DNA from 3 places in the Lawsonibacter sp. OA9 genome. Region 2 is predicted to be linked to each of the others. Evidence: predicted binding sites of a transcription regulator. Region 2 holds the regulator's gene; each other region holds the start of a gene.

Region 1 (10,266 bases), 1.7 Mb from region 2:
TTAAGCAATCATAAGAGGAAAGGATATTTCAGGAAAATTGCCTGGATAAGGAAAGATGATACAGGTATAGTTGATCCGGCTGGGGAAATGATATGCGTGGATGTTCCATCCAAACCAAAACAGTCAAACAGTAAAAGGAGAGAGGAATCATGTCTAGTAACAACAGCAATAAAATTATGGTGCCTAATGCCCGTGAAGCGATGAACAAGTTTAAGATGGAAGCTGCCAACGAGGTGGGCGTCAACCTGAAGCAGGGTTACAATGGCGACCTGACCAGCAAGCAGGCTGGCTCCGTGGGCGGCCAGATGGTCAAGAAGATGATCGAGTCCTACGAGAACGGCATGAAGTAATCTGGTCCACATTGGGACAGATTATGAGCGCCTTTTGAGTGAGGCAGATCAGGGGCCGGGCGGTTTATCTCTCGGAGGAGCACTGTCAGTTGGACATGAGGATGAACGACCTCATTCCCGTGACAGTTTTCCTCCAACAAAGGGGATGGCCGTCCGGCCCCTTTATCTTGTGGAAGGTGATATTTTTTCCGGAAAGAGGAAGGAGAGTGTTTGGCAAAAAAGAAAATCAAAAAAATTTTTCATTTTCCTCTTTACAATATCGCATTAGCGTGCTAAAATGCGAAAGTGTCACAGGGAGTGATCCCTGGGGTTTGCTGAAAGAATTGGAGGATACATAACTATGAAAAAGACTCTTTCTCTTGTTTTGGCCTTGGCCATGTGCCTGTCTCTGGCCGCCTGCGGCAATAACGGCGCTCAGGACCAGTCCAGCCAGTCCGGCTCCAATACCTCTGCCTCGGATGTCAGCTCTGGAAGCCAGCAGGGGGACAACAGCTCTGTGGACGCGGCGGACTCCGACTGGGCTAAGATCGAGAGCAACGGTACGATGAAGATCGGCATTACCTATTTTGAACCCATGAATTATTTTGACGACAATGGCGAGCTGACTGGCTTTGAGACTGAGTTTGCCACCGCCGTCTGCGAGAAGCTGGGTGTCACCCCTGAGTTTGTGGAGATCAACTGGGACAGCAAGATCATGGAGCTCCAGGCCCAGACCATCGACTGTATCTGGAACGGCATGACCATTACCCCTGAGCTGCAGGAGGCTCTGACCATCTCTGATCCCTACATCAAGAACTACCAGGTGGTGGTGATCCGCTCCGACAACGCCGATGTCTATACGTCCACCGCCGACTTGGTGGGTAAGACGGTGGAGGCCGAGGCCGGCTCTGCCGGTGAGGCCGCCATCATTGGCGAGGGTGCAGACGAAAGTCTAAAGCAGGCTGAGTACATCTCCGCTGCCAAGCAGACCGACACCCTTCTGGAAGTCAAGACTGGCGCCGCCGACGCCGCCGTACTGGACTTTGTACTGGCCGGCGCTATGGTGGGCCAGGGGGACTACTCCGATCTGATGATTATCCCCGATTTGCAGCTGTCCGTGGAGGAGTACGGCGTCGGCTTCCGCAAAGACTCCGATGCGGCTGAGAAGGTCAATGAGGCCATGCAGGCGCTCATTGAGGACGGCACTTTGAATACCCTGGCTGAGAAATATGACTTGGCTGAACTGCTGCTGGCCAATCAGTAAAAAGAAAAGACACGGCGACCAGACCGCAAGGCAGGGGGGAGCGATCCCTCCTGCCCTGTGCTGTGTTTGATGGGAAGGCAAAGGAGAGAGAACATGAGTTTTCAGACTGTGAACGTCATGCTGGGGAAGAGCTTTTTGCTCAACTGCCAGATATTCTTCGTGACACTGTTGCTGGCGCTGCCGCTAGGGCTGATCGTGTCCTTTGGGTCCATCAGTCGCTGGAAGCCGTTGAGCGGGGTCTCCCGGCTGTATGTCTATCTGATGCGCTCCACCCCACTGATGCTCCAGCTGGCCATTGTATATTATTTGCCCGGTTTTTTGAATCCTGGACATATGCTTCCCAGGATGACGGCTGCTTGTCTGGCCTTTGTGCTTAATTACGCGGCCTATTTCTCAGAAATTTTCCGGGGCGGTATCCAGGGCGTACCCAGAGGGCAGCAGGAGGCTGGACAGGTGCTGGGCATGACAAAGGGCCAGATTTTTTACCACGTCACGCTCCTCCAGGTCATCAAGCGCATCGTCCCGCCCATGGGAAATGAGATCATCACCCTGATCAAAGACACCTCTCTGGCTAACTTTATCATGGTAAAAGAGGTCATCGCCATGGCGAAGGAGTTTGGAAACAAGGCTATGATCTGGCCATTGTTCTATGCCGGTGTGTTTTTCCTGGTGTTCAATGGACTGGTCACATTTCTGTTGAGCCGGACAGAGAAAAAGCTGGATTACTTCAGATGAGGAGGCGCTGAAATGGCTGTTTTGCAGGTCAAGAATATCGAAAAGCACTTTGGGGCCACCCGTGTGCTGGAGGACATCAGCTTCGAACTGGAGCAGGGCCAGGCCCTAGCCATCATCGGCTCCTCCGGCAGCGGAAAGACCACGCTGCTGCGCTGCCTAAATTTTTTGGAAACCCCGGATCAGGGACAGATCCTGGTCCAGGATAAGGTCCTTTTTGACGCCGCTGACCCCTCTACCCAGAGGGAGAGCGAAATCCGCAAGAAAAGGCTCCACTTTGGGATGGTTTTCCAGTCATTTAACCTCTTTCCCCAATACACCGCGCTGGAAAATGTGACCCTAGCCAGCCAGCTTCTGGCCAGGGAACGTCCCGATTTTAAGGAGAAAAAAAAGGAGATCTACGCCCAGATTGAGAAAGATGGCCGGGAACTGTTGGGCAGGATGGGGTTAGCCGACCGGGCTGGCCATTATCCCCACCAGCTCTCCGGCGGCCAGCAGCAACGGGTGGCCATCGCCCGGGCGCTGGCTCTCAAGCCGGATATTCTCTGCTTTGACGAGCCTACCTCTGCCTTGGACCCGGAGCTCACCGGCGAGGTGTTGAAGGTTATCCGCTCCCTGGCGGAGCAAAAGACCACCATGATCATCGTCACCCATGAGATGGCCTTTGCTCGGGATGTGGCTGACCAGGTCATCTTTATGGATGGGGGCGTCATCGTGGAACAGGGACCTGCCCGCCAAGTCATTGAGCACCCTGCGCAGGAGAGGACCCGCCAGTTTCTTGCCCGATACGCGGAGAGCTGAATGGAAAAATAGAAGAGGGGCACAGCCGCGGCTGTGCCCCTCCTCTGTTTTTGGGGATAAATATGGGGGAAATTCCTATCTTTGGAGCTGTTAGGGGCAAATCGACCTGATGAAATGAGGAATCGAAAACTCAAAGCACAGTCAACTGGCCATCCCTGACATCAACAGACAGATGGGCACCAGGCTCCACCTGATCGGCTATGATCTTTCGACCGATGAGGGTCTCCACTGTGTGCTGGAGATAGCGGCGCAGGGGGCGAGCCCCGTAGATGGGGTCATAAGCCGCGTCAATGATATGGGACTTAGCGTCGGCAGTCAGCTCCACGGTGAGCTGCTGATCCGCCAGGCGGCGGTTCAGATCGGCCACCAGAAGGTCAATAATATGGGTGACGTTATCCTTTGTCAGCGGCTTGTAGAACACAATTTCATCCAAACGGTTGAGGAACTCCGGGCGGAAGGACCGCTTGAGCAGCTCGCTCACTTGGTTCCGGGCCTCCTGACTAATCTCACCGTCTGAGCCGATGCCGTCCAGCAGGAACTGGCTGCCCAGATTGGAGGTCAAGATGATGATGGTGTTCTTAAAGTCCACCGTTCTTCCTTGACTGTCCGTAATACGACCGTCATCCAATACCTGAAGTAATATATTGAATACGTCAGGGTGAGCCTTCTCCACCTCATCAAAAAGGATGACGGAGTAGGGCTTTCTCCTCACCGCCTCCGTGAGCTGGCCGCCCTCCTCATAGCCCACATATCCCGGAGGGGCGCCGATGAGCCGGGACACGGAGAATTTCTCCATATATTCGCTCATGTCGATGCGCACCAGGTTCTTTTCGCTGTCGAACAGGGCTTCGGCCAGAGTTTTGGCCAGCTCGGTCTTACCTACGCCGGTAGGGCCCAGGAACAGGAAGGAGCCGATGGGCTTGCTGGGGTCGGCGATCCCGGCCCGGCTGCGCAGGATAGCCTCGGATACCAACCTTACTGCCTCGTCCTGTCCTACCACCCGCTGGTGGAGGATATCCTCCAGGTGGAGCAGCTTGTCCCGCTCCCCCTCCATCAGCCGGGCCACCGGGATGCCGGTCCAGCGTTCAATGATGCGGGCGATTTCCTCCTCGGTGACCTTGTCCCGCAGGAGAGAGCGGGCCTTGCCCTCGTTGGCGATGCTCTCCTCCGCCTCCAGGGCTTTCTTCAGCTCCGGAATGCGGCCATATTGCAGCTCGGCGGCTTTCTCCAGGTCGTACTCCCGCTGGGCTTTCTCCAGGGCGGCGTTGGCCGCCTCCAGCTCCTCCCGCAGCTTCTGTACCTTGCCGATGGCCCCCTTCTCGTTGTCCCACTGGGCTTTCTTGGCCTTGAACTCTTCCCGCATATCGGACAGTTCCCTCTGAATCTCAGCCAGATGCTCCTGGGACAGCTTGTCGGTCTCCTTCTTCAGGGCGGCCTCCTCAATCTCGTGCTGGATGATCTTCCGCTGGATGACGTCCAGTTCAGTGGGCATGGAGTCCATCTCGGTGCGGATCATGGCACAGGCCTCGTCCACCAGGTCGATGGCCTTGTCCGGCAGGAAGCGGTCGGTGATATAGCGGTTGGACAGGGTCGCGGCGGCAATGATAGCCCCGTCCGTGATCTTGACGCCGTGGTACACCTCGTACCGCTCCTTGAGTCCCCGGAGAATGGCGATAGCGTCCTCTACTGTGGGTTCGTTGACCATCACGGGCTGGAACCGACGTTCCAGGGCGGCGTCTTTCTCGATATACTGCCGGTACTCGTTGAGAGTGGTGGCGCCGATGCAGTGGAGCTCGCCACGGGCCAGCATGGGTTTGAGCAGGTTGCCTGCATCCATACTGCCCTCAGTCTTGCCAGCGCCCACAATAGTGTGCAGCTCATCAATGAAAAGGATGATGCGGCCCTCGGACTTTTTGACCTCGTTGAGGACGGCCTTCAGCCGCTCCTCGAACTCCCCCCGGTACTTGGCCCCGGCCACAAGGGAGCCCATGTCCAGGGAGAAGATCGTCTTGTCCTTCAGGGAACCGGGCACATCTCCCTTGACAATCCGTTGAGCCAGACCTTCAGCGATGGCGGTCTTGCCCACGCCGGGCTCGCCAATGAGCACAGGGTTGTTCTTGCTCTTACGGGAAAGGATGCGGATGACATTCCGGATTTCATCGTCCCGGCCGATGACCGGGTCCAGCTTGTTCTGGCGGGCCCGCTCCACCAAGTCGGTGCCGTATTTCTTCAGGGCGTTATAGGTATCCTCCGGGTTGTCCGAGGTCACCCGTTGGTTGCCGCGGACGCTGGCCAGAGCCTGCATCACCTTCTCCCTGTCCACATGGTAGGTGCGGAATAACTCCTTTAAGGCACTGTCAGGCTGTGCCAGCAGACCGAGGAAGATGTGTTCCACTGAGATGTACTCGTCCTTCATGGCCTGGGCCTCTTGCTCCGCGCCGCGGAGGGCCCTGTCCACATCCTGGGACACATAGACCTTGTCCGCTTCCCGGCCGGACCCGGACACTTTAGGCAGTTTCTGGACCTCCCCCTTCACTGCCGCCTCAAAGCTGGGAACAGTCATGCCCATAGCGGCGAGCAGCTGGGGAATGAACCCCTCGTTGTCACTGACCAGGGCCAGCAACAGGTGGGGCTGCTCGATCTGCTGATTGCCGTATTCCTGGGAGATGTCCCTGGCCCCCTGGATGGCGGCCAGGGATTTTTGAGTAAATCGATCCATATTCATGAAAAGAAACCTCCTTTAACTTTGGTTTCAAGATTGTCATAAATTAGCACTTGACTGAATTGTTTGCTAAAACAAAAATACACCAACCTGAGATATTTTGCAAGAAAAAATTTGACGCTCGCTGGCTGGCGTATACACCGGCACCCCCAAAAAAGGGCAGGCTCTGAAGCCTGCCCTTCCTTCTGGTCACTGAATGGCGATCCTTCTGCTTTGAGGCTGTATCTCAGCCATCTTAGGCAGAATCAACGTCAACACTCCGTTCTCATAGGAGGCTCGGATAGCGTCCTCCTGAATGCCAGAGGCATCAAAGGAGCGGACAAAAGAGCCGACCCGGCGCTCCCGACACAGGTATTGGCCCTGGTCGTCCCGCTTCTCCTGCTTTTCCTCGTGCTGGGCAGAGATGGTCAGGATGCCTTCCTTCAGCTCCAAATGGATATCCTCCTTTTGGAAGCCAGGCAGTTCAGCTTCCAAAAGGAAGTGGTCACCCTCATCCCGGATATCGGTCCGAAAGGCGGTGGGCTGGCGGTTTGCGGGAGGGAAGAAGCTGCGCTCCAGGTCATCAAAAATCGTGTCTAGACCGCCGTGATAGCGGCCAAAGGGGATCATACTGTACATCATAAGAAACTCCTTTCTGAGGTGGGGGTCCGATCTCAGCGGCCCTTCCTGCCTCACTTAACTTTGGTCCTAGTATATCGTCCAAATGTGAACAGTTCTTGCACACTTTGTGTATAAATTGTAAATATTAGCACTCTTATTATTTGAGTGCTAATATTGGAGTGTTGTACCAACCAAAAAAGTGTGCTACAATATTTATATTCTTTCCCAGAGGAAAAAATTTATCAATGACCGGGAGGATGAATCATGAAAGTATTGATCTTAGGGCCGAAGGCACGCTATGAGGCCTATATGCCGGAGTTTGTTGCACAGCTGCCCTTTGAAACGGCCTACTGTTCTCTGGACCAGTCCCCACAACAGGCGGCGCGGGAAAACGCTGATGCCCAGATCCTGTTCACCGACCCCATCGTGGACGTGACGGGAGAACTGATGGACCTGATGCCCGGTCTGAAGCTGATCCAATCGGAGGGGGTGGCCTACAACCGGATTGATCTGGAGGCGGCCAGGGCCAGGAACATTTTTGTGTGCAACAATAAAGGCTGCAACGCCGCCTCAGTGGCGGAGCATACGGTGATGCTCATGCTCATGGCTCTACGTCACGGTATTACTGGCCACAACGCCCTTCGGGCAGGCCGTCAACGCGAGATGAAGGAGGCGGTCATGGCCTCCAACTCTCCGGAGCTGGGTCTATCCACTGTGGGCTTGGTAGGGCTGGGGGACATCGGTACCGCCACAGCCAGGCTGCTGGCTCCCTTCGGCTGCAAGATGTACTACTACACCGCCCACCGCCGTCCACCCCAGGTAGAGGAAGAGCTGAACGTGGAATATCTCCCACTGGAGGAGCTGGTGTCCCAGTGCGACATTGTATCTCTCCATTGTGCAGTCACCCCGGAGACCACTCATATGGTGGACAAGGCTCTGCTAGACAAGTTCAAGCCGGGAGCCATTTTAGTGAACACCTCTCGTGGCCTGTTGGTGGACAGCCTGGCCGTCCGGCAGGCCCTCATCGACGGCCGACTGGGTGCCATCGCTATGGATGTCTTTGAACCGGAGCCCACTCCCGCTGACCACCCCCTGGTGGACCTCCCTCCAGAGGTCGCGGACCGGGCCATCTACTCGCCCCATCTGGGCGGCAATACCGGCGGCTCCTTCCACCGGGCCCACACCAATATGTGGACCTCGGCCCAGCTGGTGCTGGAGGGGAAGCGGCCCAATTTTATCGTCAATGGGCTGTGAGAAAAAAGAAAAGAGGACCCGGTACACCACTGTACCGGGTCCTTTTTTGTTGAGAGGGAAAGCTTAACTGTGGGCATGAGCCAGCTTGGGAGCCACTTCAGGCTGGGGCGCTCTGGGCGCGGGGGACTCCTGATGAGTCAGGCCCTTGGCGTTGGCCAGCATCAGCTTGATGCGGTTCTCCTGGTTGATCTTGGTGGCGCCTGGGTCGTAGTCGATGGCCACCACGTTGGAGTAGGGGTACTCGTCCTTCAGCTTGCGGATCATACCCTTGCCCACGATGTGGTTGGGCAGGCAGCCAAAGGGCTGGGTACACACGATATTGTTGGTGCCGGAGTGGATGAGCTCCAGCATCTCGGCGGTGAGGAGCCAGCCCTCGCCCATCTTGTTGCCGTCGCCCAGATAGCCATGGACCAGGGAGTGGAGCTCCTGGAAGGTGCCGGGGGCACGGAAGCGGCCGGACTTCTTCAGAGCGGCGATCATATCCTTCTGACAGCCCTCGATATAGGACATGAAGGCCCGGCAGGCGGCCTTCTTGATCCACTTCCCGCCGTACAGATCCACATCGGCCACCCGGTTGTAAATCTTGAAAATAATGAAATCGGTCAGGCCGGGGACTACGGGCTCCACGCCTTCGGAGAGCAGGAACTGCTCCAAATTGTTGTTGCCCAGGGGGGCGAACTTCACATAGATTTCCCCAACCACGCCCACACGAATCTTGGGTTCACCCTGGACAGGGATGGAGGCGAAGTCGGCGCAGATCTGGTCAAAGAGAGCCCGCATCTGCCCTCGGCTCATGCCCTTCCCACTCTGGAAGCCGTCTACCAGCTTCTGAGACCAGTGGGCGATCATGGCGTCGGTCTTTCCCTGCTCTACTTCATAAGGGCGGACCTGATTGGCCACGTTGACGATGATGTCTCCATACATCATGGCAAAGACCGCCTTGCGAATGAAGGGGAGGGTCAAGGAAAAGCCGGGGTTCTTCTCCAGGCCGGACAGATTGACGGAAACCACAGGAATATAGCCCATGTCCGCTTTCTCCAGAGCCTTGCGCAGCAGGTGGATATAGTTGCTGGCCCGGCAGCCGCCGCCAGTCTGGGTGATGAGCAGGCCCACCTTGTGGGGGTCATAGCCGCCGTGCTTCACCGCGTCGATGAGCTGGCCGATGACCAGCAGAGCGGGATAGCAGGTGTCGTTATGGACATATTTCAGGCCTTCATCCACAATGCCCCGGTGGTTGGTGGTGAGCATATCCACCTTGTAGCCCTCACACTCCAGCAGCTTCTGCATCATGCCGAAGTGGACGGGGAGCATCTGGGGCATCAGGAGGGTATACTCCTCCTTCATCTCCTTGGTGAACAGCAGACGGCCAGTTTCGTCATAAACTAATTTTGCCATAAAAAAGTCCCTTTCTGAAAAGAGTGGAGAGCGGGGATTCAGTGTCCGGCTCCGCCGGGTGATTCAAAACCTGTTCGCCTTCAACGAACACAATATCTCCAAGCTTTACACCTAGAAATACTCAACTCTGTTTTCTGGCTTCAATGGCGGCCATCAGGCTCCGAATGCGGATCTTGACGGCGCCCAGGTTGCTGATGTCGTCGATCTTCAACTGGGTGTACAGCTTGCCGCCGTCCTCCAGGATGGAGCGCATCTCGTCGCCGGTGATAGCGTCGATGCCGCAGCCAAAGGATACCAGCTGGATGAGCTCCATATCCGGCTGGGTGCACACATACCGGGCGGCGTTATACATCCTGGCGTGATAGGTCCACTGGTTGAGAACATGGCGGGGAGCCTTATCCTCCAGATAGGCCACCGCATCCTCGGTGACCAGAACAAAGCCGTAGGAGGTGATAAGATCGTTGATACCGTGGTTGATCTCCGGGTCCATATGGTAGGGGCGGCCAGCCACCACAAGGATGGGGCGTCCCTCTGCCCGCGCCTGGGCGATATACTCCCGGCCGCGGGCCCTTAGATCCTCCTTATAGGCATCGTAGGCCGCATAGGCGGCTTTGACGGCGGCCACAGTCTCCCGCTTAGGGATTTGAAACTCGTTGAAAAACCACTCGCTGGCTTTGCGCTCGAAATCCTTGGGGCGGTGAAGGCCAAAGTAGGGGTAGAGGAACCGGGTCTTTTTCAGGTCGGGTACGTTGGCGGCCAGCAGTTCGGGGTAGTAAGCTACCACCGGGCAGTTGTAGTTGTTGTCGCTGACACCCTCGTCAAAGTTATAGGGCATACAGGGGTAGAAGATGGCGTCCACGCCCTCCTCCACCAGCGCCTCCACATGGCCGTGGAGCAGCTTGGCGGGGTAACACACGGTGTCAGAGGGGATTGTGCGTTGGCCCTTGAGATAGAGCTTGCGGCTGGACTGGGGGGAGAGGACCACCCGGAAATTGAGTCGTGTGAACAACTCGAACCAGAAGGGGAGGTTCTCATACATATTCAGTCCGAAGGGAATACCGATTCTCCCTCTGGAGCCATCTCCCTGCCCCGTTCCATGGAGGGAGCGGAGGTGGTCGTATTTGTAGCGCATCAGGTCGGGCAGATGGCTGGGCTCCTCCCCCAGAGGA
Region 2 (10,266 bases):
GAGGGGCGTGCCCTGGAGGGAAGTACAAGACGTACCCCGGCGCGAATCGCCTCACATTCAGTCTGATTTGGAAAGGAAGATTGATTTGATCGATAAAACCGTCGGATTCGCTGTGTGCGGGTCCTTCTGCACCCATCACAAGGCCATGGAGGCCTTAGAGCAGGTGAAAGCCCGCTTCACCCATGTGGTGCCTATTGTATCCGAGTGCACTGCCGACACGGATACCCGCTTCGGCAAAGCTCACGACCTGATGCGGGAAATGGAGCGCATCTGTGACCACCGGGTCATCTCCACTGTCAAGGCGGCAGAGCCTATTGGCCCCCAGAAGCTGCTGGACCTGCTTATTATCTGCCCCTGTACCGGAAACACCCTGGGCAAGCTGGCCAACGGAGTGACAGACACCAGTGTCACTATGGCTGCCAAAGCTCACTTACGCAACAGCCGCCCCCTGGTCATCGCCCCCTCTACCAATGACGGACTGGCCGCCTCGGCCGTGAGCATCGGGGCCCTGCTGCCTAGAAAATACATCTATTTCGTTCCCTTTGGCCAAGACGACCCAGAGAGAAAGCCTACTTCTTTAGTATCTGATTTCTCTTTGGTGGCAGACGCGGCCCAGGCCGCCCTGGAGGGAAAACAGCTTCAACCCCTGCTCATCCCACATCATTGATCAAAAAAGATCCCGGACCACACCCTTACGGGTGAGGTCCGGGATTCGCTCTCTTAAAGGGAGCTCCCGTGCCAATATGACCGGAAATAATGGAGCAGGTCAGAGCCAAATTGGAACAGAATGATCAGCACCATCACGGTCACAGGCAAAAATAAGAGGAACATCACGATCTCGTCCATCAGCTGATATAGAGAGGCCCAAAAAAAGCTCCACATATTTCGCTCCTTTCCCGATTTGATCCTTCCCTACGTGCTCCTCCTCAACTTTTTCTCTATACAAAGTATACTATATCTCACGAGATTTATCAATATAATTTTCGTTTTTTTACAAATAAAATATCTTGATGTAATCCACCCTCTTCTTTATAAAAGGAGACCGCCTGTGTAAATCACAGGCGGCCTCCTTTTTCATTTTTTCTTTTTTCGCTTTTCAAAAAAACTCTTGACTACACCTTCTGGTACCTCTTCGCCCATGCTCTCACCAAAGGCCTCTAGAGCAGCGCGCTGATCGGCGCTCAGGCTGGTCGGTACTTGGACTTTGATGGTCACATACTGATCGCCCCGGCCTCGACCTCGAAGCTCTGGGATTCCTTTCCCCCGCAGGCGGAAGGTGGTACCGGGTTGTGTTCCGGCCGGCAGGCTCCACTTGACCTTTCCGTCGATGGTGGGAATCTCCAGCTCCCCTCCCATCGCCGCCCGGTAGAAGGAAACGGGCTGCTCGTAGAGGACTGTGGTCCCATCCCGGCGGAACTGCGTATGGGGCTTTATACGGATGCCCACAATCAGGTCACCGGCCGGGCCTCCGTTTTTACCGGCATTGCCCTGGCCCCGCAGAGAAACCGCCTGTCCGTCGTCGATCCCGGCAGGAATGGTAACGGTGATGCGTTTTTTCTTCCGCACACTGCCGGCGCCGCCACATACCTTACAGGGGGAGTGGATCAGCTTGCCCGTCCCCCGGCACTTGGAACATTGGGCGGTGGTGGAGAAGGCGAAGCCGCCCGCCCCCCGCTGAATCCGAACCACGCCGGTCCCCCGGCAGTCAGGGCAGGTCTCGGCGGTGGTGCCCGGCTCACAGCCGGAGCCATGGCAGGCATCGCACATCTCAGTCCGTGTCAGCTCCAGCTCCTTCTCGCAGCCGAAAGCGGCCTCCTCAAACGTGACAGAGAGATTAGCCCGCAGGCTCTCTCCCTTTTGCGGGGCATTAGCTCTCTGCTGCTGACCACCAAAGCCACTGAAGCCGCCGCCGAAGAAGGAGCCAAAGATATCTCCCAGGTCGATGTCCCCCATATCGAAGCCGCCGAAGCCGCCGCCACCCCCGAAATTGGGGTCTACCCCCGCATGGCCGAACTGGTCATACTTCGCCCGCTTCTCCTTGTCGGACAGGACCTCATACGCCTCGTTGACCTCTTTGAATTTAGCCTCTGCCCCTTTGTCCCCCGGATTCATGTCGGGGTGGTACTGCTTGGCCAGCTTACGGTACGCTTTTTTCAATTCTTCGTCCGAGGCCCCTTTGGACACGCCCAAGACCTCGTAATAATCTCGTTTCTGTTCTGGCATGATATCACCTCTGTTTCAGAGTTCAGAGTGGAACGTGAAGAGCGGAGATAAGGTCTGCGGCGTATATGCCCGGAGTGAATGACCATATCTTCACTCTCCACTCTTTACCCTTCACTCTTTTGAACAGGCACAACGGCGCGCAGGCGGGGCGACGCCCCGCCCGCGCGGACCATAGATTTCTATTACTTCTGATCGTCGTCCACGACCTCATAGTCCGCATCGACCACATCAGGGCCGGCGGCGCTGCCGCCCTGGGCGCCGCCCATATCGGGGCCGGGGCCGGGCTGGCCGGCCTGCGCCTGGCCATACAGCTTTTCGCTAACTGCGTAAAACTCCTTCGTCAGAGCCTCGGTGGCCTCCTTGATGGCCTGGGTGTCATTTCCCTTCAAGACTTCCTTCAGGTGGTTCAGCGCGCTCTCCACCTTGCCCTTATCTCCAGCGGGGATCTTATCGCCCATCTCCTCCAGGGTCTTTTCTGTCTGATAAACCATCTGGTCCCCGTTGTTGCGGATGTCCACCTCTTCCTTCCGCTTGGCGTCTTCGGCGGCGAACTGTTCAGCCTCCTTGACTGCCTTATCAATGTCGTCCTTCGACATATTGGTGGAGGAGGTAATGGTAATATGCTGCTCCTTGCCGGTACCCATATCCTTGGCGGACACGTTCACGATGCCGTTGGCGTCGATATCAAAGGTAACCTCGATCTGAGGCACACCCCGGCGTGCGGGAGCGATGCCGTCCAGGTGGAAGCGGCCCAAGGTCTTGTTGTACTGGGCCATCTCACGCTCGCCCTGGAGAACGTGGACCTCTACGGAGGTCTGGTTATCAGCGGCGGTAGTGAAGGTCTGGCTCTTCTTTACGGGGATAGTGGTGTTACGCTCGATGAGCTTGGTCATCACGCCACCCATGGTCTCAATGCCCAGGGACAGGGGGGTGACGTCCAGCAGCAGCAGGTCCTTCACGTCGCCGGTAAACACACCGCCCTGGAGAGCGGCGCCCAAGGCCACGCACTCGTCGGGGTTAATGCCCTTGAAGCCCTCCTTGCCAGTCAGCTTCTTTACCATCTCCTGAACCGCGGGAATACGGCTGGAGCCGCCCACCATCAGGACCTTAGACAAATCGCTTCCGCTCAGTCCGGCGTCAGACAGAGCCTGCTTCACAGGGCCGCTGGTGGCTTCCACCAGGTGGGCGGTCAGTTGGTCGAACTTGGCCCGAGTCAGGGTCAGGTCCAAGTGCTTGGGGCCGGTGGCATCAGCGGTGATATAGGGCAGGTTGATGCTGGTAGAAGTGACACCGGACAGCTCGATCTTGGCCTTCTCAGCAGCCTCCTTCAAGCGCTGCATGGCCACCTTGTCGCCGGTCAGGTCCACACCCTCAGTTTTCTTAAACTCCGCGGCCATCCAGTCCATGACGCACTTGTCGAAGTCGTCGCCGCCCAAGCGGTTGTTACCAGCGGTAGCCAGCACCTCGATGACGCCGTCGTCGATATCCAGGATGGATACGTCGAAGGTGCCACCGCCCAGGTCATACACCATGACCTTCTGGGCGGTCTCCTTGTCTACGCCGTAGGCCAGAGCAGCGGCGGTGGGCTCGTTGATAATCCGCTTCACGTCCAGGCCGGCGATCTTACCAGCATCCTTAGTGGCCTGGCGCTGGGCATCGGTGAAGTAGGCGGGGACTGTGATGACGGCCTCGGTGACTGTTGTGCCCAGATAGGCCTCGGCGTCCGCCTTCAGCTTCTGCAGGATCATGGCGCTGATCTCCTGGGGGGTATACTTCTTGCCATCGATGTTCACCTTGTAGTCGGAGCCCATCTCACGCTTGATGGAGATGACGGTCCGGTCGGGGTTCGTGATGGCCTGGCGCTTGGCCACCTGACCCACCATACGCTCGCCGTCCTTGGAAAAAGCCACCACAGAGGGGGTGGTGCGGTTGCCTTCGGCGTTGGGGATGACGACAGCGTCGCCGCCCTCCATGACCGCTACACAGCTGTTGGTCGTACCTAAATCGATACCGATGATCTTAGACATAATTCATTCCTCCTAAATATATGACATTCATGTTTACAAAGTTAAAATAGGAACAGCGGCCCGATGGCGTAGAGCGCGGCGCACCAGGCCAGCAGGCCCCCAGCGAGCAGCAGGGTATAGGATACAGCATCACAGGTTTTCGCTTTACAGCACTGCTTGCAGGGCTGATTTCTTTTCACTGTTTTCCTCCTTTAATCCCATCGGCTTTTGAAAATAAGCCGCGCACCTCGGTTCCGTTCCCCTAATTGGCCACCTGCACCATGGCGAAGCGGATGACCTTCTCGCCGCACTGGAAGCCGGCCTGGAACACGGCGGCCACTACGTTCTCGCCCAAGCTCTCATCCTCCACGTGCATAACGGCGTTATGGAGATTCGGATCAAAGGGCTGGCCCAGGGCAGGAATCTCAGTGATGCCCAGCTTGGAAAGGATCTCCTTCAGCTGGTTCATCGTCATCTCCACCCCTTTTTTGTAGGCTTCGTCGGCGGTGTCCTGCTTCAAGGCCCGCTCCAGGTTATCATAGACGGGAAGAAACGCGGCGGCGGTATCCGCCTTGGCGTCGTTCCAGATGGACTCCTTCTCCTTGGCGGTCCGCTTTCGGTAGTTGTCGTACTCCGCGGCCAGGCGGAGAAAGCGGTCGTCGAGGGGTGCGGTCCCCTCTCCGGAGGGCTCCTCCTTGGGTGCCTCCCCTGATTTCTGGTCCTCCTGGGCGGCCTCGCCGGCCTCCTGGGCCCCCCCTTTCTCCTCCTGTTCCGTGCGAACAGCCTCTTCCTCAGGCTCCACAGCCTCTTCCTTCCGAATATCCTCCTGACACTGCTCAGGCTGGGCCTGCTTCTTTTTATTTTTATCGCTCACGATGCGGCGCTCCTTTCCTGCTTATGGCTCCTGTGTATCTGTTTTCTCTGCCGGGGGTAACTCTCCCTTGCCGAACATCCGGGTCAGGCTGTCGGCAAAATAGGACAGGCGGGCGGTGACCTTGGCGTAGTCCATCCGGGTGGGTCCAACCACTCCGATGACGCCCTTCATATTTTCTCCAATGTCGTAGCTGGCCATGACCACACTGGTGTCCTTCAGCGCGTCACTGACATTTTCCGGCCCGATCAGGATGTTCATGTTCTGGCCGCCGGTCATTGTCACAGGCAGCCGGGCCACATCCTTCTCCTCGGCCAGATAGTTCATCAGAGGTTTAGCCTTGTCCAGGCTTCGGTATTCCGGGTGTTCCAGCAAGTGAGTGATTCCGGTAGTTCGGACCTTTTGGCTGCTCTGTTCCGACAGGATCTCCACCGCGAAGTCCACCACCAGGGCAATCAGCTCAAAGGCGCCTGGAGCGGTGCGGGTCTCCATCTTGTCCAAGGTCTGTTCCATCTCCTCCTGGGTCAGTCCCACGAAGGAACTGTTCAGAACCGCGGAGAGCAGTTGGAGCTGGGTGTCAGAAACCTCCTCAGGGATATGGATGAGTTTATTTTTAACGATGGAGTTGTCCGTCATGACCACGGCAATAAAGGCGTTTTCTTCCACTTTCAGCAGGTCATAGCGTTTGACGGTGATCCGCTCCGCGGGGGCGGCCATGGTAAATACAGGATAGTCGCTGAACTGGGATAGGACCTTTCCCGCCCGGTCGATCACTCGATCCAGCTCCTCCATCTTCAGGTTCAGCGCCTCGTTGATACGCTGAGTCTCCTGCATGGTCAGCTGCTGATGACCCATCAACTCATTGACATACAGCCGGTAGCCCGCGGCGGAGGGTACCCGTCCGGCGGAGGTATGGGGCTGCTCCAAAAGGCCCATATCAGTCAAATCAGCCATCTCGTTCCGGATGGTGGCACTGGACACATCCAGTCCGGCCCGCTCCGCTACCATTTTCGACCCCACAGGCTCGGCGGTGGCGATATAGGTTTCAATGATGGCCCGAAGAATCCGTCTTTTTCTATCCGTCAGCTCCATGTTTCCCCCCCCTGTTCCTTTTATCTCGGCATGCGCTTCCGGCCGTTCCGGCTCAAGACAGCTCCGCTCCGCGGACCCTTCGTCTTATATCCTCATGCCGGCCTGCTTGCGCTTTGATCATTTCGTTAGCACTCAATACTCCTGAGTGCTAAAGATAATGTACCACCGGGGGGCAGAATTGTCAATAGGCACTTTATGAATTTGTTGTAAACAAATGAATCCCGCCAATTTTTTGCATCTTCTATCTTTTGCTGCTAAGAGCTCCGGCTCTTGACAAATGTTTCTAATGTATTACACTAGATATGAGGTGATTTTATGGGAATCGAAAAAAAGAATTACAGCTTTCGTTTTCATGAGGACATGGTAGAACGCCTCCGCGCCCAGGCCCAGCTGGAGAACCGCTCGCTCTCCAACCTGGTGGAAACGATTCTGCTCCAATATCTCTCCACCTTAGAGGAGAAAACAACATGACCGTCTGTCCATAGACAGGCGGTCATGTTTCTTTTTTATAGGGTAAACACCTGGCCGGTATACAGTCCCTGACAGCCGGGACCGAAGTATTCCGTCAGCCGCTCCAGGGCTGGCTGTCCGGTGCAGTGGCCGGTCAGGATTCGCTCCACCCCCAGGGCCTTCAGCGCGTCAGCCACCGACTGTACATACTCCGGCGAGCAGTTCATGCCAGTCCCCCCCTTGGCATACATATGCAGTCCGCCCACCACGGCGTGCACCCGCTTTCCGGGCAGCTGGTCCAACACGCCCCGCACGATGTTGACGATGCCCCCATGGCTGCAGGAGTTGAAGACCACCAGTCCCCGCTCCCCCTCCAGCACCAGGGACTGCTCGTGGCTGAAATCGTCCGGGAAAAAGTCATCCTCCCCTCGCTTGCAGACCAGGTTAGACGCCTTTCCCATAAAGGCCGGGTCCTTTGGACCGTCGGGCAGCAGCCACCCGCCCTCCAGCAGCTCCATAGGTCCCGGTACTGGGACAAGCCGCTCTCTGGCCCCCTCCCAGATATCCCGGTGGACACCAATAAATTTGGGTCCCTCCTCTGTCATGGAGAAGTAGGGCCCTCCGGCCTGGGGGCGGACATAGACCTTGGCTCTCTGGTTGAGCTGGAAGAACCGGCGCAGGCCGTCGGCGTGGTCATAGTGGCCGTGGGACAGCACCCCCAGGTCCACATCCGCCAGGTCCACCCCAAGCTTCTGGGCGTTGTCGGCAAACCGTCCTGAGGCGCCCCCATCCAGCAGCAGCCTCTTCCCCCGATATTCGATATACAGGGACAGGCCGTGCTCCGGCACCAGACCGCATCCCTCCTGGGCAGTATTTTCCATTAATACGGCAACTTTCATGTCCTGTTCCTCCTTATTCCAGTGCTCCAGAGCGGGTCAAGTCTCGAATCCACTTGCCGCTCCTTAATCTCCACACTCCCCCGACGCACTTACAAAACTGCTCTACCCCCAGGGATAGGTAGACCCAAAAGATCCCCGTCTTCAACACCAGCCCACATATAGCGGCCATAGGCACTGCCACCAGCCAGAGCGGGAGAATGTCAATGAGCGTAGTGGCCCGCACATCTCCCCCTCCCCGGAGGACTCCCACAATATTCACGCTGTTAAAATCCTTCAGCGGCATGATGACCGCCTGGAGAGTAATCATCATAGTGGCCGCGGCCGCCGCTCCTGCCGAGAGCTTAAACAGCGGGAACACATAGGTAGGCGCCAGGAAAACCAGTACCAGCCACAGGGCCAATCCCAGCGCCGCGCCTCCTACGGCGGCCAAGGTGTTCAGGGCGAGTCCCACTCCATATACCCTGTCCTTATGTCCGGCACCGATCTCCCGGCCAATGATAATCGCCGCGGTAGAGGCAAGTCCCATGGAAACTACCTTACATATTTTCTCTACATTTCCTGCTAGTGTATAGGCGGCCAGTATCTCCGTGCTGCCCGCCATATGTCCCATGACTGTGGGATACATAGAGGTACCTAGCCCCCACAGGGTTTCATTCAGCACCACTGGCCCACTGCACATCAGAAATTGACGGGCCAGCCGCTTTCCTGGCCGCAGGACCAGTCTCCACCGCACCCGGAAGATCCGATTCCTAGCCATGTGACAGGCCACGATGACAACCTCTAAAACGCGTGCGATGAGGGTGGCCAGAGCCGCCCCTTGAACTCCCAGTGCGGGCGCTCCCAGATTTCCGAAAATAAATACCCAGTTCAAAAAGGTATTCACTGCCATAGAGGTAGCCAGAATGTACATTCCCAGTTGGGGATGCTCCATACTGCGGAAGGCTGCAATATAAGTCATTGAAAAGGCGTTGAATACATAGGACAGCCCCGCCAGCCGGCCATATTGGGCGGCCAGCTCCACCACCGCCCGGTCGTTGCCAAAGAGGCTGAGAAATTCTACCGGACAGATCAGCAGAATCACCGAGCACAGAGACGATACTGCCATCACCAGCCACAGGGCCATCCCATAGATCCGATTGATAGACTCCATGTCCTGTTTGCCCCAGTATTGGCTCAACAGGACCGTGGAGCCGCTCTGCACTCCAAAAATAAAAAGCTGCACTACAAACAGTGGAATATTGGCTAGGGTAACCGCCGCCATCGGCTCCTCCCCCAGCAGCCCCACCATAAAGGTGTCCGCCATGCTCAGGGTGCTGGTGATCATATCCTGGAGGATGATAGGCGCGGCCAGAGCAGCGACCTCCTTATAAAAATTCGGTCCTCTCCGCATATAGGCAAACATGGAAACGCTCCTTTTTCGTTGTTTCTCATTCAGGACAGGGATGGGAACAGCTTCTCCGATGCCCCTTTCAATCCCTCAATTAAGGCGTCTACGTCCTCCTGCTTGGTATCGTAGGAAAAGCTGATCCGCAGCACCCCGTCCCGTTCCCTCTTGGGCAGTTTCAGGGCGGCAAAGACGTGGCTGGGTTTCCCCTTGTGGCAGGCGGAGCCGGAGGAGATATATACCCCCCGGTCGCTCAGGAAGCGGACCACCACCTCGCTCTTATAACCCACCAGGGAGATGGCTAGGATGTGGGGAGCGCCCCCCTGGGCCAGCAGCTTCGCCTTCGGCACTTCCTCCGCCAGCCGCCGAACGGTTTCTTCCTTCAGCCGGGCCATATGGGCCATGTCCTCCTCCAGAGTCTGCCGCCCCAGCCGGGCGGCGGCGGCGAACGCCGCGATCTGAGCTGTGGCCTCAGTACCCGACCGAAGGCCCTCCTCCTGCCCCCCGCCCCAGATCAGGGGAGGCAGCTTCAGCCCCTTTCGAACATAGAGCGCCCCCACCCCTTTAGGGGCGTGGATCTTGTGTCCGCTGACTGTCAGCAGGTCTACACCCAGTTTTTTGGGGGAAAAAGGTATTTTCAAAAATCCCTGCACCGCGTCACAGTGGAGCAGAGCCGGGCAGCCAGTCCTCCGAATGACTTGGGCAACCTCCCCCACAGGCAGGATGGCGCCTAGTTCATTGTTAACCAGCATCATGGAGACCAGCGCCGTGTCCGGCCGCATCGCCTCCTCCACCTGGGCGGCAGTGATGTTACCCTGGCGGTCCGGCTCCAGATATGTCACCTCATAGCCCCGGCGCTCCAATTCCCGGCAGGGCTCCAGCACAGCGGCGTGCTCGATGGCGGTGGTGATAATGTGCTTTCCTCGGCGGCGATTGACCTCCAGGGCAGACTGGATGGCCCAGTTGTCCCCCTCCGTGCCACAGGAGGTAAAAAACAGCTCCTCCGGCAGGCAGCCCAGGGCCTGAGCCACATTTCCCCGCCACTCCTTCATCCGGGCGGCCGCCTTGGTCCCCAGTTCATACCGGGACGAGGGGTTGCCCCAGCCCTGGGTCATCGCCTCTACCGCCGCCTGTACAGCCTCCGGCCGCACCGGCGTGGTGGCCGCATTATCCAAATAATGTATCATCCTGATCCACCCCAGTCTGTATCTGTTCAAAGTATCCTTCATTCTACCGTCTGCCTGGAGGAAAGTCAAGGCGGCGCAGACCGGCTCTGACCAGTGGGCTGCCGGACTTTCTCTCTATATCGGTCCTATCCGCACAACTTCCCTGGATACACTT
Region 3 (10,266 bases), 1.6 Mb from region 2:
AGTGGCCTCGTGGAAGTCCTGGGCAGTCATGTGGCGCTGTTCTCCCATATGGCCTTGGATAGCCCCTTCTACCATAGAGTGGAGCATGTTCTGAATGGAATTCTGTAGGTCCTCACCGTCCAGGACCTGACGGCGCTGTTTGTAGATGACCTCACGCTGGGTGTTCATCACGTCGTCATATTGCAGAACGTTTTTACGAGTCTGAAAATTCCGGGATTCCACCTGCTTTTGAGCGTTTTCGATGGCGCCGGACAGCATTTTGGCGTCGATGGGGGTATCCTCGTCCACGCCCAGCTTCTCCATCATGTTCATCACCCGCTCAGAGCCGAACAGGCGCATGATGTCATCCTCCAGGGACAGGAAGAAGCGGGTCTCGCCGGGGTCACCCTGACGACCAGCGCGGCCACGAAGCTGGTTGTCAATGCGCCGGGACTCGTGGCGCTCGGTACCGAGGATGAACAGGCCGCCCGCCTGACGGACCTTGTCCGCCTCATCCCGGATCTCCTCTTTGTACTTGGCCTCCGCCTGGGAGAACTGCTTGCGGGCGTCCAAAATATCCTGATTGTCTGTCTCAGCAAAGCCGGTGGCTTCAGCGATGAGCTCATCGGTCATGCCAGCCCTACGCAGATCAGCCTTAGCCAAAAACTCGGCATTGCCGCCCAGCATGATGTCAGTGCCGCGGCCAGCCATATTGGTAGCTACGGTGACAGCGCCAAATTTGCCAGCCTGGGCGACGATCTCCGCTTCCTTCTCATGGTTCTTGGCGTTGAGCACATTGTGTTTAATGCCCTTACGCTTGAGGATCTCAGACAGCTCTTCCGATTTCTCGATAGAGATAGTGCCTACCAGCACTGGCTGGCCCTTGGCGTGGCAGGCCTCGATTTGAGCCACGATGGCTCTCAGCTTGCCCGCCTCGTTTTTATATACCACATCGGGGTCGTCAATACGGGCCAGAGGCTTGTTGGTGGGGATCTCCACGATGTCCAGCTCGTAGATTGTGCCGAACTCCTCCTGCTCAGTCATGGCGGTGCCCGTCATGCCGGACAGCTTATCATACAGTCGAAAATAATTTTGGAAGGTGATAGTAGCCAGAGTCTTGGACTCGTTGGCCACCTCCACGTGCTCCTTGGCCTCGATGGCCTGGTGGAGCCCCTCATTGTAGCGGCGCCCAAACATCAGACGGCCGGTGAACTCGTCCACAATGATGACCTGGCCATCCTTGACCACATAGTCGATGTCCTTCTTCATCACGCCCCGGGCCTTGATAGCCTGGTTGATGTGATGGGACAGGGTGGTGTTCTCCGGATCAGCCAGGTTTTCAATGTTGAAGAAGGCCTCCGCCTTTTTGATGCCGGGAGCGGTGAGGGTGGCGGTCCGGGCCTTTTCATCCACGATATAGTCCGCGTCGATATCCGCGTCCTCTTCCTCTTTTTCATCCACCTTCGCGATGCGCTGGCATTTTAGCCGGGAGACAAACTGGTCCACCACAGTGTAGAGCTGGGTGGACTTCTCTCCCTGGCCGGAGATGATTAGGGGGGTGCGGGCCTCATCGATGAGGATGGAGTCCACCTCGTCCACGATAGCAAAGGCGTGGCCCCGCTGGACCAGCTCCTGGGAATAGATGGCCATGTTGTCCCGCAGGTAGTCAAAGCCGAACTCGTTGTTGGTGCCATAGGTGATGTCAGCCCGGTAAGCGGCCTTTTTTTCCTCACCCATGACCCCGTGGATGACCAAGCCGACGGTAAGGCCCATGAAACGGAAGACCTTGCCCATCCATTCGGAGTCACGCTTGGCCAGATAGTCATTGACCGTAACCACATGGACGCCCTTTCCGGCCAGGGCGTTCAAATAGGCGGGCAGGGTGGCCACCAAGGTCTTGCCTTCACCGGTTTTCATCTCAGCGATACGGCCCTGGTGCAGGACGATGCCGCCTACTACCTGGACCCGGTAGGGACGCATCCCAAGAACACGCCAAGCAGCCTCACGGCAGGCAGCAAAAGCCTCAGGCAGAATATCGTCCAGGGTTTCCCCGTTGGCCAGCCGCTGCTTCAACTCCGGGGTCTTGGCCTGGAGCTGGGCGTCGGTGAGGGCTTTGTACTCGTCCTCCAGGGCGTCAACCTTGTCAGCGATGGGATAGATCGACTTCAATTCCCGCTGGGAGGAAGTGCCGAATAGTTTGGTAAACAGGCTCATATGGATAAACACCTCTCGGTTCTGTGTATGATATGCTCTGAGAATTGATTTACAATCCTAATTAGTATATCACACTCCGCACGGATAAAAAAGAGCAAATTGTAAACTTTGGCAGTGATTCTGGACAAAAACGAAGATAGTGCGGATCTGCTTTTTGTGCGTGAGGCCTGGGTGCCTTGAAAGCGGAAGAAGGAGAAAAGAAATTTTGGGGCTTTACAACGGGAAAAATTTTGATATAATAAGAAAGCCACATAAGTGATGTATCATAAAGCTTGGCAGGCTATAGTTCCAGAAGGGGCCTGCTATCAATTGTACAGATAGTGAAGACCAGATTTGAGTATGGGCCTGTAGCGCAGTTGGGAGCGCACTACATTCGCATTGTAGGGGTCGTCGGTTCGAATCCGATCAGGTCCACCATTTTTAAGAAAAATCACCGCCAAATCGGCGGTGATTTTTCGTTTGAACACAATTTTACCACAGACAGGGAAGAATCTGCCCCCTTGCACCCAGCGCTCTCCAGGATGATCTGGAGCCTCTTTCGCGCATAGCCCGGATCGATGGGCTGCTCCGGCTTGCTCCGGGATGGGAACATCAGGTCAGAGAAGATCCCCTTCTTGTACTTCAGTAGTAATTCCACGTTTTCAAGAAGATGGCCGGAGGATAAAAATTCCGATATATAAGTTGTCACATAGCGTCTATTTCTGCCATAATTATCGAGAGGAGAGATTTTTGTGGCGAAAAGAGTCAGACGCTATATTTCTGAACTCCTGCAAGCATATCAGGAAATCACAGGAAAAACTTATACTGAAATAGCATTAGATTTTGACATATCACTGTCCAATCTTTATCTGTATCGCACGGAACAAGGTAATCCAACCGCAGATACCATTGATAAAATTGTAGACGGGATAGAGAAAGACTGCCCGGAAGTGATTAAAAAAGTTCCGTACCCACCAGAGGAAGACATTGCAGAGGAGGAAGGTCATGGAGATCTATGAACTGCTATACCGTCTTGGTGTCACCGCCAACTATACAGGCTTCTTCTATACTGCCTATGCAGTACAGTTGTGCGCGGAACATCCGGACCGTCTGATGCTGGTAACAAAATGGGTATATCCGGATGTAGCAAAGAGGTATCGGACAAATTGGAAAGCTGTAGAAAGAAACATCCGCACAGCAGGCAACGTCATATGGGAGGAAGGCCGGTCCCATCTGGAACAATTAGCAGGCAGAATATTGGAACACAAGCCTTGCAATGCGCAGTTACTGGCGATCTTATCCTACAGTCTGCTCTTACCACGCGCCACTCGTCTGACGGCTCGTAGACTGGATGAAGCGGTAGCTCTCTCCAGAGAAGATCATGATATGGGAGTAGTGGATGAGTCGGCCAATGAGCGAGACGATGAGCCGGTTGTCCCCAAAGACTGTGTTCCACTGGATGAACTCAAGGTGAAGTGATGAGGAGGCTCATCCTCTCGCAGCAGTCAGAGACCACCTGGGAAAGCAGCCCGGCGGCATCCCTGCGCGGAGGGACAAAGCCCAATCTCGCCAATGGCATACAGACCAGTTTTTCTTAACGTACTGAGGAACGCATTGAGCGTTCCTTTACTGTTTCTCTCCAAAAAGGTTCGCCAGAGAATCGGCAGTGAAGAAATAGATCTTCCGGCCTGTTACAAATTATGAAAGCGATGGCGGTGGCGAAGTGAGTTTTCCCAATCCATACAACCTGTTCCGGAATAACGGGACTGCGGCGCAACTGGACAAGGTTCCCACGGAGATCGCACCGGATTTCCAGGGCAGAGTTTTCTCTGATAATGGAATGGATATCGACAACCGCTGCGAACAGCCGTTGCAGTTGTCCCGGGCCATCTTTGAATAGTGCGGAACGGGCAGGCAGAGAGTGGCCGGAAACGGAGGGGGGCATCCGGCAATCGGCTGGCCCCCTGTGCCGTCATATATCTTAACATTCCAGATTAAGGTTTGATTGTCCATTTCATATGTCCTTTTTGGAAAAAAGGACGAAAAGCGGATTCTGCCAGAGGAAAGCCTTGTGTTCTTTTTCATAATCTAAAAACCCTCTGCCCATTTTCAAATGGGCAGAGGGTTTTTAGATATTGTATTGAGAGGTACAAGAGAAAAATGGAAGTTTAAGAAGCGCGCGAATCACTGAATCGCAATCCGGTTGTGCTGGGGGAGCTCCTTTGTTTCCTTCTTGGGCAACGTCAGCTTCAGGATACCGTCTTCATACTTAGCGGACACCTCCTCAGGCTCCACATCACCAACGTAGAAGCTGCGGCTGCATGCGCCGGTATAACGCTCCTGACGAATATAAGTGCCTTTTTTGTCCTTTTCCTCCTTGTCAAGTCCCTTTGCGGCACGGATGGACAGATAGCCGTCTCGAAGTTCCACAGTCATTTCCTCTTTCTGGAAGCCAGGCAGATCGATGTCCAACTCATAGGAATTCTCTGTTTCCCGTACGTCGGTCTTCATCAGATTCTTAACGTGCTTGCCATACAGAGGGTCGTGACCAGTCCACATCGGAGCGGTGGGAAATCCATCCCCCCAAAAGTCATCAAACAGACGCTCGGCCAAATACTTGTTGTTAGACATAATTCATTCCTCCATTCAAATAACGAATACTTTGCTCGGCCCTTGGAGAGAGCTGGAGGAACTTTTTGGGAGGGGATCATGTGCCCCCTCTCTCAAGGTTCAAGCCCATTATAATCCCAACTTTAGCACTGTCAAGAGGTGAGTGCTAAAATTCATAAAAGAAATACAATTCGTTCATATAATATTCGAGAATGGAGGGACCGGAGGGGGATGGACAGATCTGCTTCCGCATATGGCCGGAGAAAAATATTTAAATTGGGAATTGCTGGGCAAGGGCCTAGGGCAGACTCGGAAAAAGTTGGAAGACAGTGGCTGGCGACTTTTGCGAAAACACCCCCTTTTTTGATATGGCTCGCTCTGCATAGACAGCAGGCGGTACCCAGCATGCGCCACAGCATTCCAAAGGGTATCATCATTCAGGGTCTCCTCGACGATGACATCTGTCAGGCCTTTCCGATGGTTTTTGATGGGGCAGGCCTTACAGTTGGCCTCATTAATATGGGCCTCATACATAGAGCGGGCCATACTTCGATTCCCAGTATGATTTTTACCATAAAATCCTCTCCTATTTGTTTGTATTTCAAAAAATGCGTAAGAGATTTAGCAACAAATTAGAAAGAACTAACTTCTGCTCAAAACAGAAACGCTCTATGAGCGGAGGAGGATGCATGGCTAATATGGTCATTTTTCAGCGGTCGTCAACAGTTCTGGGGAGAAGTAAATTTTTCAGAAAAGGGGATTGACAGATCAGATATACTATGTTATTCTTTAGAAGAAGTTAGTATAAACTAACCACGAAACGGGCGGACCTTATTTTTTTAAACGGAGGTTAGTTATATCTAACTTCGGAGAACAAACCATTGTCTGAATGCCTCAAGTAAAGGAGCGAGCATAAGTATGAACAAATTAGCAATCGTCTATTGGAGCGGCACCGGGAACACAGAGGTCATGGCCAACTGTATTGCGGAAGGGGCAAAAGAGGCCGGAGCTGAGGTGACGCTGATGGGGCCGGCCGATTTTTCCACCGCCCGTCTCTCTGAGTTCAACGTAGTGGCCTTTGGCTGTCCCGCTATGGGGGCTGAGGTGTTGGAGGAGATGGAATTTGATCCCATGTTCTCTGGGATAGAAAGCTTCCTGAACGGTAAGAGAATTGCCCTGTTTGGATCTTATGGTTGGGGTGATGGACAGTGGATGCGGGATTGGTGCAAGCGGTGTGACGAGCATGGCGCCAATCTCTACGACGAAAATGGATTGATTGCCAACGAGACTCCTGATGCAAGTGCCCAGGAGAAGTGCCGGGAGCTGGGCAGAAAGCTGGCTGCCTGGTAGGACTGGACCCCGCTGTTCTGCTTATTTAGATCCCTCCCCGCTTTCCCTTACAGATTCCTCCGAGCGGATATCTGACCCGTTCGGGGGAAAACTACTATCGAGTTGCCTGTGAAAGGAGACGCCCCATGGATCGGACGTTTGAAGCAATGCTAGTTAGACAGTGCGCCCCTACTCTGGCGGGCCTGAAGCCGGGCAGCCTGTTCTGTATTACGGCGGAGGACTTAGAGAACGTGCGGAAGAAGGTGCGGTTTTGGGACCAGCGCCTGGAGGCCCTCGGCCTGTCTGTCCGTGTACTGCTGGAGCGGAGAGAGGCCGGCTCCGCCTTGGTGTATGTGTACCGCGGCAGCCAGCTAGAGCAGTCCCTAGGAGCGACGGATCGCCGCGGTTTTCTGGTGGGGATGGGGTACAGGGGGAGCGGGACAGAGCAAATGTTGGACCAGCTGGCGGAGCGCCTGTCGGCCCAATCGGATTTTCCCCATGAGATTGGTGTATTTCTAGGTTATCCCCTCAGGGATGTGGTAGGCTTCATCGAAAACCGGGGACAAAATTTTACTTGCTGTGGATTCTGGAAATCATACAGCGATCCCAATACAATCCAACGGTGTTTCGCCTGCTACCGACAGTGTGTGAACATCTATGTCAGGATGTATGAGCGAGGGATTCCAATTGAAAAAATGGTAATCGCCGCGTAAAAAGAGCGCCCCTGCGAGGTATTAACCTTGTGGGGGCGCGGTTTTCAATTTCTATAATTCACATCCTGGCGCTCCCCCAGAGGGAACTGTCGAATGGCCCCGGCGCCGCGAGGTAGTCGGACGGCGGAGATGCGTCGGTTTTGCGCGGGGGAAAAATAGTAGATGCCGCTTTCGGCGCACATGACTGAGATACAGAGGGTCTGTTGATACTCCTCGGCATCCGGGGACGTCCTGGACAGTCCCTCTGGAATGTTCACCGGGGAAAAGGCGCGGAACATCCGGGATACTCCGTCCAATTCGTCTATTCCTTCTACGGCAAACTCCTTCATAAACGCCATACGGACAAATCGGGAGGGGGAGGTATAGTCCCCAGGCAGGCCAAAACCACCTCCTAGCCGCTCTCCGAAGGCGCGAATCTCATGCCCTGCGATGGAATGAGGCGGTTTTGGTAGGTTGGTGGTCCCCACATAGGTCCGCAGATTGGTCCTGTGCCAGAGATAGTCAGGGCTGTTGGTCAATACTCCAATAGTATGGCGGTGGAGCTTCAGCCCGCCGGCGTCGGGCTCCAGGACAGCAGCCTCACCGCTTCGATCACTGAAGATATAGTGGGCCGGCAGAGGGCTGCCCAGAGAGAGATCGTCTACCAGTGCGACGGTGGGTAAGAGAGCGGCGACTTCCTCCACCCCAGAACAGAGGCCAAAGAGATATGCCAGCAGACGGCCTGGATGTACCGCCATCTGGTCCGGCCTGGGCTTTGGTGGGTAAATGGCGTACTCCGGGTAGTGGAGCAGCGCGCCCATTAGTCCGGCCTCATTGACGCCGTCTACAAGGATGGGTTCCCCATATCCCAGCACCGCCATGCCCGTATAGCCATAGTGTGCCGTGACCTCCCGCCCGGCTGGCTGAAGCCCAGGCAGACAGGGTGACCCTTTGGGGACACAGATAACCCGGTTGGCCCTCAGATCCCCAAGCTGGTCATATGTCCGGCCTAAAAGGTGGCGGCCATCTTTTGTTTTCCAGGAAAAGCTGCTGCATCCAAAGTTCATATCCCATTCTCCCAGAGCGGTTGAAATTCTGCGACAGGTGATAGTATGCCGGTTTCTCCCTGAAAAATTCCTGTTTATCGTAGGTGTGGGAGAGGGTGCCCCGCATCTGCGTTACCAGGTAGATTTGACATAAAAGGAGTAGGATGCAGTACCTCCATATCCGCTCTCTGGCGCCCAGGCGGCATGGACCTCGTAGATATAGCCGCCTGGCTGCAGCTCGATCTCATTCCCGCGGAGGACCACGGGCTGGCCGACGGCGTCCGGGCTGCCCAGATCCGCCTCGCTCCAGCAGCGCACGTTTAAGATTTCGTCCGGAGCTTCCGCAAAGCGCAGAACAGCGGTCTGCTCTCCAGTGTCCAGGGGAGACAGCAGCTCCCCGCAGTCCAGAGGATGGGGACTGTCTGAGAGGATGTTCTCAAAGCTATCCCCGTCGCCTTTCCTCTGCCATTGATAGCTGCCCAGCAGAGCGCCGAGGGATGCGTCGCCGCTGACGACGGCCAGTGCGGGTGGGTCTTCTAAAATCACGGGAGCAGCTGGGTCGTTTAGCAGCTTATTTGCAAAGCGGTTGAGGGCCTCGCATGGCTCGTGTTTGGTCCGGTACCCCACGCCGTCGATCACAAGGAAGGGACTGAAGGCCATGACGCTGGTCTGGCTGCCATCAGCCATGGTGAGAGAGAAGGTGACGGCCTGTCCACAGTAATCCTGGTAGGAATCGTCCCTCTGGTAAATTACGGTATCCTTCAGATATTCCACCAGCTGGCCGGGTTCGGGAATAAGAAGCGTTTTGTCCGGCGGGGAGAGACGGACGGTGACGCAGGCGAGATCCGCCGAGTCTAGGTGAGCAAAGGGTCTGTTTACGGCGGATGACATCCATAGGAACAGGCCGCAGCCTGCCAGTGCGGCGCAGGCGGCGAAAAGAAAATAGCGATGTTTTTTCATAGGGAGCTCCTCCTTGCGGTTTCGTTTCTATCCATCAAGACGGAAATGGTCCGAAGAAGTTGCGCTCCCGAAAAAAATATAGGCTGAAAATAGGACGAAAAAATTCTCCTGATTGTCTCCGCTTGGAGAGGGGAGGATTGTTAACTCAGAAAGCCTAGAGCAAAGGAACCACACGCAACGGCGGCCAAGAAGCTTCTTGGCCGCCGCCTTTTCCTGTGTGGATATGGAGAAAGAAACGTAGACTGCTGTCCGCTAAAACAGGGAGAGCTGCTCCGCGGGGGGAGCGGGACGGGCGGTCAGCCTTTCCCGCCGGACCGTTGTCGGAAGGTTTGCCAGGAAGAGGGAGGGCTCTCCGGCGGTGGTAAGGATCAGCTCCTCCTTGGCGCGGGTCATGCCCACATAGAACAGCCGGCGCTCCTCCTCCAGATCGGCTGGCCTGCCCTTGGTCTCCAGCGGCAGGGAGCCGGCCTTGAGACCAGCCAGCAGGACGGCCGGAAACTCCAGCCCCTTGGAGGCGTGGAGTGTCATAAGCCGGACAGCTCCGGACTGCCAGCCTTTGCCGGATGCCCGGCACAGGTCCCCCTCCTGGCCCAGGATCAGGGCGTTCCACAGGCTGTCCAGGGTAGGGTGGAACACAGCCGCCCCTTTCAGCCGTACCAGCTCCGGGGAGGAGCCCCGCTGCTCGATCCAGTGCTCCACCAGCCGCCAAGGCTTTTCTTTTTGAACCTGCGGGAGCCAGGAGAGGGCCTGATCCAGCCATGCCTCCAGGTGGCCGTAACCACGGAAGGCATCCCGCAGGACCGGCTCTTCCAGAGAGGACAGAGGCCGGCACACCGCCAGGGCCTTCTGGACCAGGTCAGTGGGGCACTGGAACACCAGGCGAAGGGCGGACTCTAGCGCAGGCCCGTCCCAGGGAACCTGGACAGAGCGGAAAAAGGCCAGGGTTCCCCGGACAAGGTCGGAGTCCCAGAAATCCTCCCGCCCGCTGACGACGCAGGGGATGTCGTCATGGCGGAGACAGCTCTCAATCAGCTCCAGCTGCCGGTGGGTGCGGCAGAGGACGGCGATATCGGAGAAGGCGCGGGCCTCCTGTGACGCGCCTAGGCGCTGGGCCTCCAGCATATCCACCCCTCCGGTCATCCGTCCAATCTCCTTGGCGATCAACACCCCCTCGGCAAAGTCGTCCGGGGCGGTGATAAGCCGCACAGGAGGACCGGGCGGGCAGTTGGGGGAGAGCGTCCTGGAGTCGCCCTTCCCGGCTTGGATCACAGGGAGGGCGGCCTGGAGCACCTGGGGCGTGGAGCGGTAATTCTCCACCAGGCAAATCTGGCGCAAGTGGGGCAGATCTTCTGCCAGCCGCTGAAAACAGCGGCCACTGGCCCCCCGGAATCCGTAGATGGACTGGTCGGGGTCTCCGATGACAAACAGGCTCCGGCTGCCCTGGGACCACTGCCGGG

What was found. Region 2 encodes HrcA, which represses chaperone genes, less so after heat shock. Its sites were predicted from a motif close to TGTTAGCACTCNNNNNNNNNGAGTGCTAACA; they were not measured.
Region 1: the regulator HrcA is predicted to act here: its motif matches at 5,893-5,923, upstream of clpB (ATP-dependent chaperone ClpB).
Region 3: the regulator HrcA is predicted to act here: its motif matches at 4,924-4,954, upstream of MCG44_RS04530 (Hsp20/alpha crystallin family protein).

What each region holds. Positions count from the first base shown of each region.
Region 1 is NZ_JAKNTI010000022.1:631,694-641,959, forward strand. It holds gene MCG44_RS04105 (alpha/beta-type small acid-soluble spore protein) at 150-350, shown strand; gene MCG44_RS04110 (transporter substrate-binding domain-containing protein) at 691-1,593, shown strand; gene MCG44_RS04115 (amino acid ABC transporter permease) at 1,687-2,328, shown strand; gene MCG44_RS04120 (amino acid ABC transporter ATP-binding protein) at 2,341-3,126, shown strand; gene clpB (ATP-dependent chaperone ClpB) at 3,257-5,851, opposite strand; gene MCG44_RS04130 (Hsp20/alpha crystallin family protein) at 6,038-6,466, opposite strand; gene MCG44_RS04135 (2-hydroxyacid dehydrogenase) at 6,713-7,702, shown strand; gene MCG44_RS04140 (2-hydroxyacyl-CoA dehydratase) at 7,766-9,097, opposite strand; gene MCG44_RS04145 (acyl-CoA dehydratase activase-related protein) at 9,219-10,266, opposite strand, start outside.
Region 2 is NZ_JAKNTI010000022.1:2,364,646-2,374,911, forward strand. It holds gene MCG44_RS12690 (dipicolinate synthase subunit B) at 86-667, shown strand; gene MCG44_RS12695 (hypothetical protein) at 721-882, opposite strand; gene dnaJ (molecular chaperone DnaJ) at 1,075-2,223, opposite strand; gene dnaK (molecular chaperone DnaK) at 2,406-4,250, opposite strand; gene MCG44_RS12710 (hypothetical protein) at 4,292-4,429, opposite strand; gene grpE (nucleotide exchange factor GrpE) at 4,492-5,103, opposite strand; gene hrcA (heat-inducible transcriptional repressor HrcA) at 5,125-6,192, opposite strand; gene MCG44_RS12725 (hypothetical protein) at 6,508-6,663, shown strand; gene MCG44_RS12730 (MBL fold metallo-hydrolase) at 6,699-7,541, opposite strand; gene MCG44_RS12735 (MATE family efflux transporter) at 7,555-8,943, opposite strand; gene MCG44_RS12740 (cysteine desulfurase family protein) at 8,973-10,112, opposite strand.
Region 3 is NZ_JAKNTI010000022.1:719,665-729,930, forward strand. It holds gene secA (preprotein translocase subunit SecA) at 1-2,193, opposite strand, end outside; tRNA gene MCG44_RS04505 (tRNA-Ala) at 2,535-2,610, shown strand; gene MCG44_RS04510 (hypothetical protein) at 2,624-2,830, opposite strand; gene MCG44_RS04515 (hypothetical protein) at 2,925-3,191, shown strand; partial or broken gene MCG44_RS15095 (sporulation initiation factor Spo0A C-terminal domain-containing protein) at 3,178-3,417, shown strand; gene MCG44_RS15100 (ATP-binding protein) at 3,487-3,633, opposite strand; gene MCG44_RS04525 (hypothetical protein) at 3,896-4,072, shown strand; gene MCG44_RS04530 (Hsp20/alpha crystallin family protein) at 4,357-4,803, opposite strand; gene MCG44_RS04535 (flavodoxin) at 5,701-6,132, shown strand; gene MCG44_RS04540 (DUF3793 family protein) at 6,258-6,824, shown strand; gene MCG44_RS04545 (linear amide C-N hydrolase) at 6,869-7,870, opposite strand; gene MCG44_RS04550 (hypothetical protein) at 7,982-8,809, opposite strand; gene MCG44_RS04555 (UvrD-helicase domain-containing protein) at 9,062-10,266, opposite strand, start outside.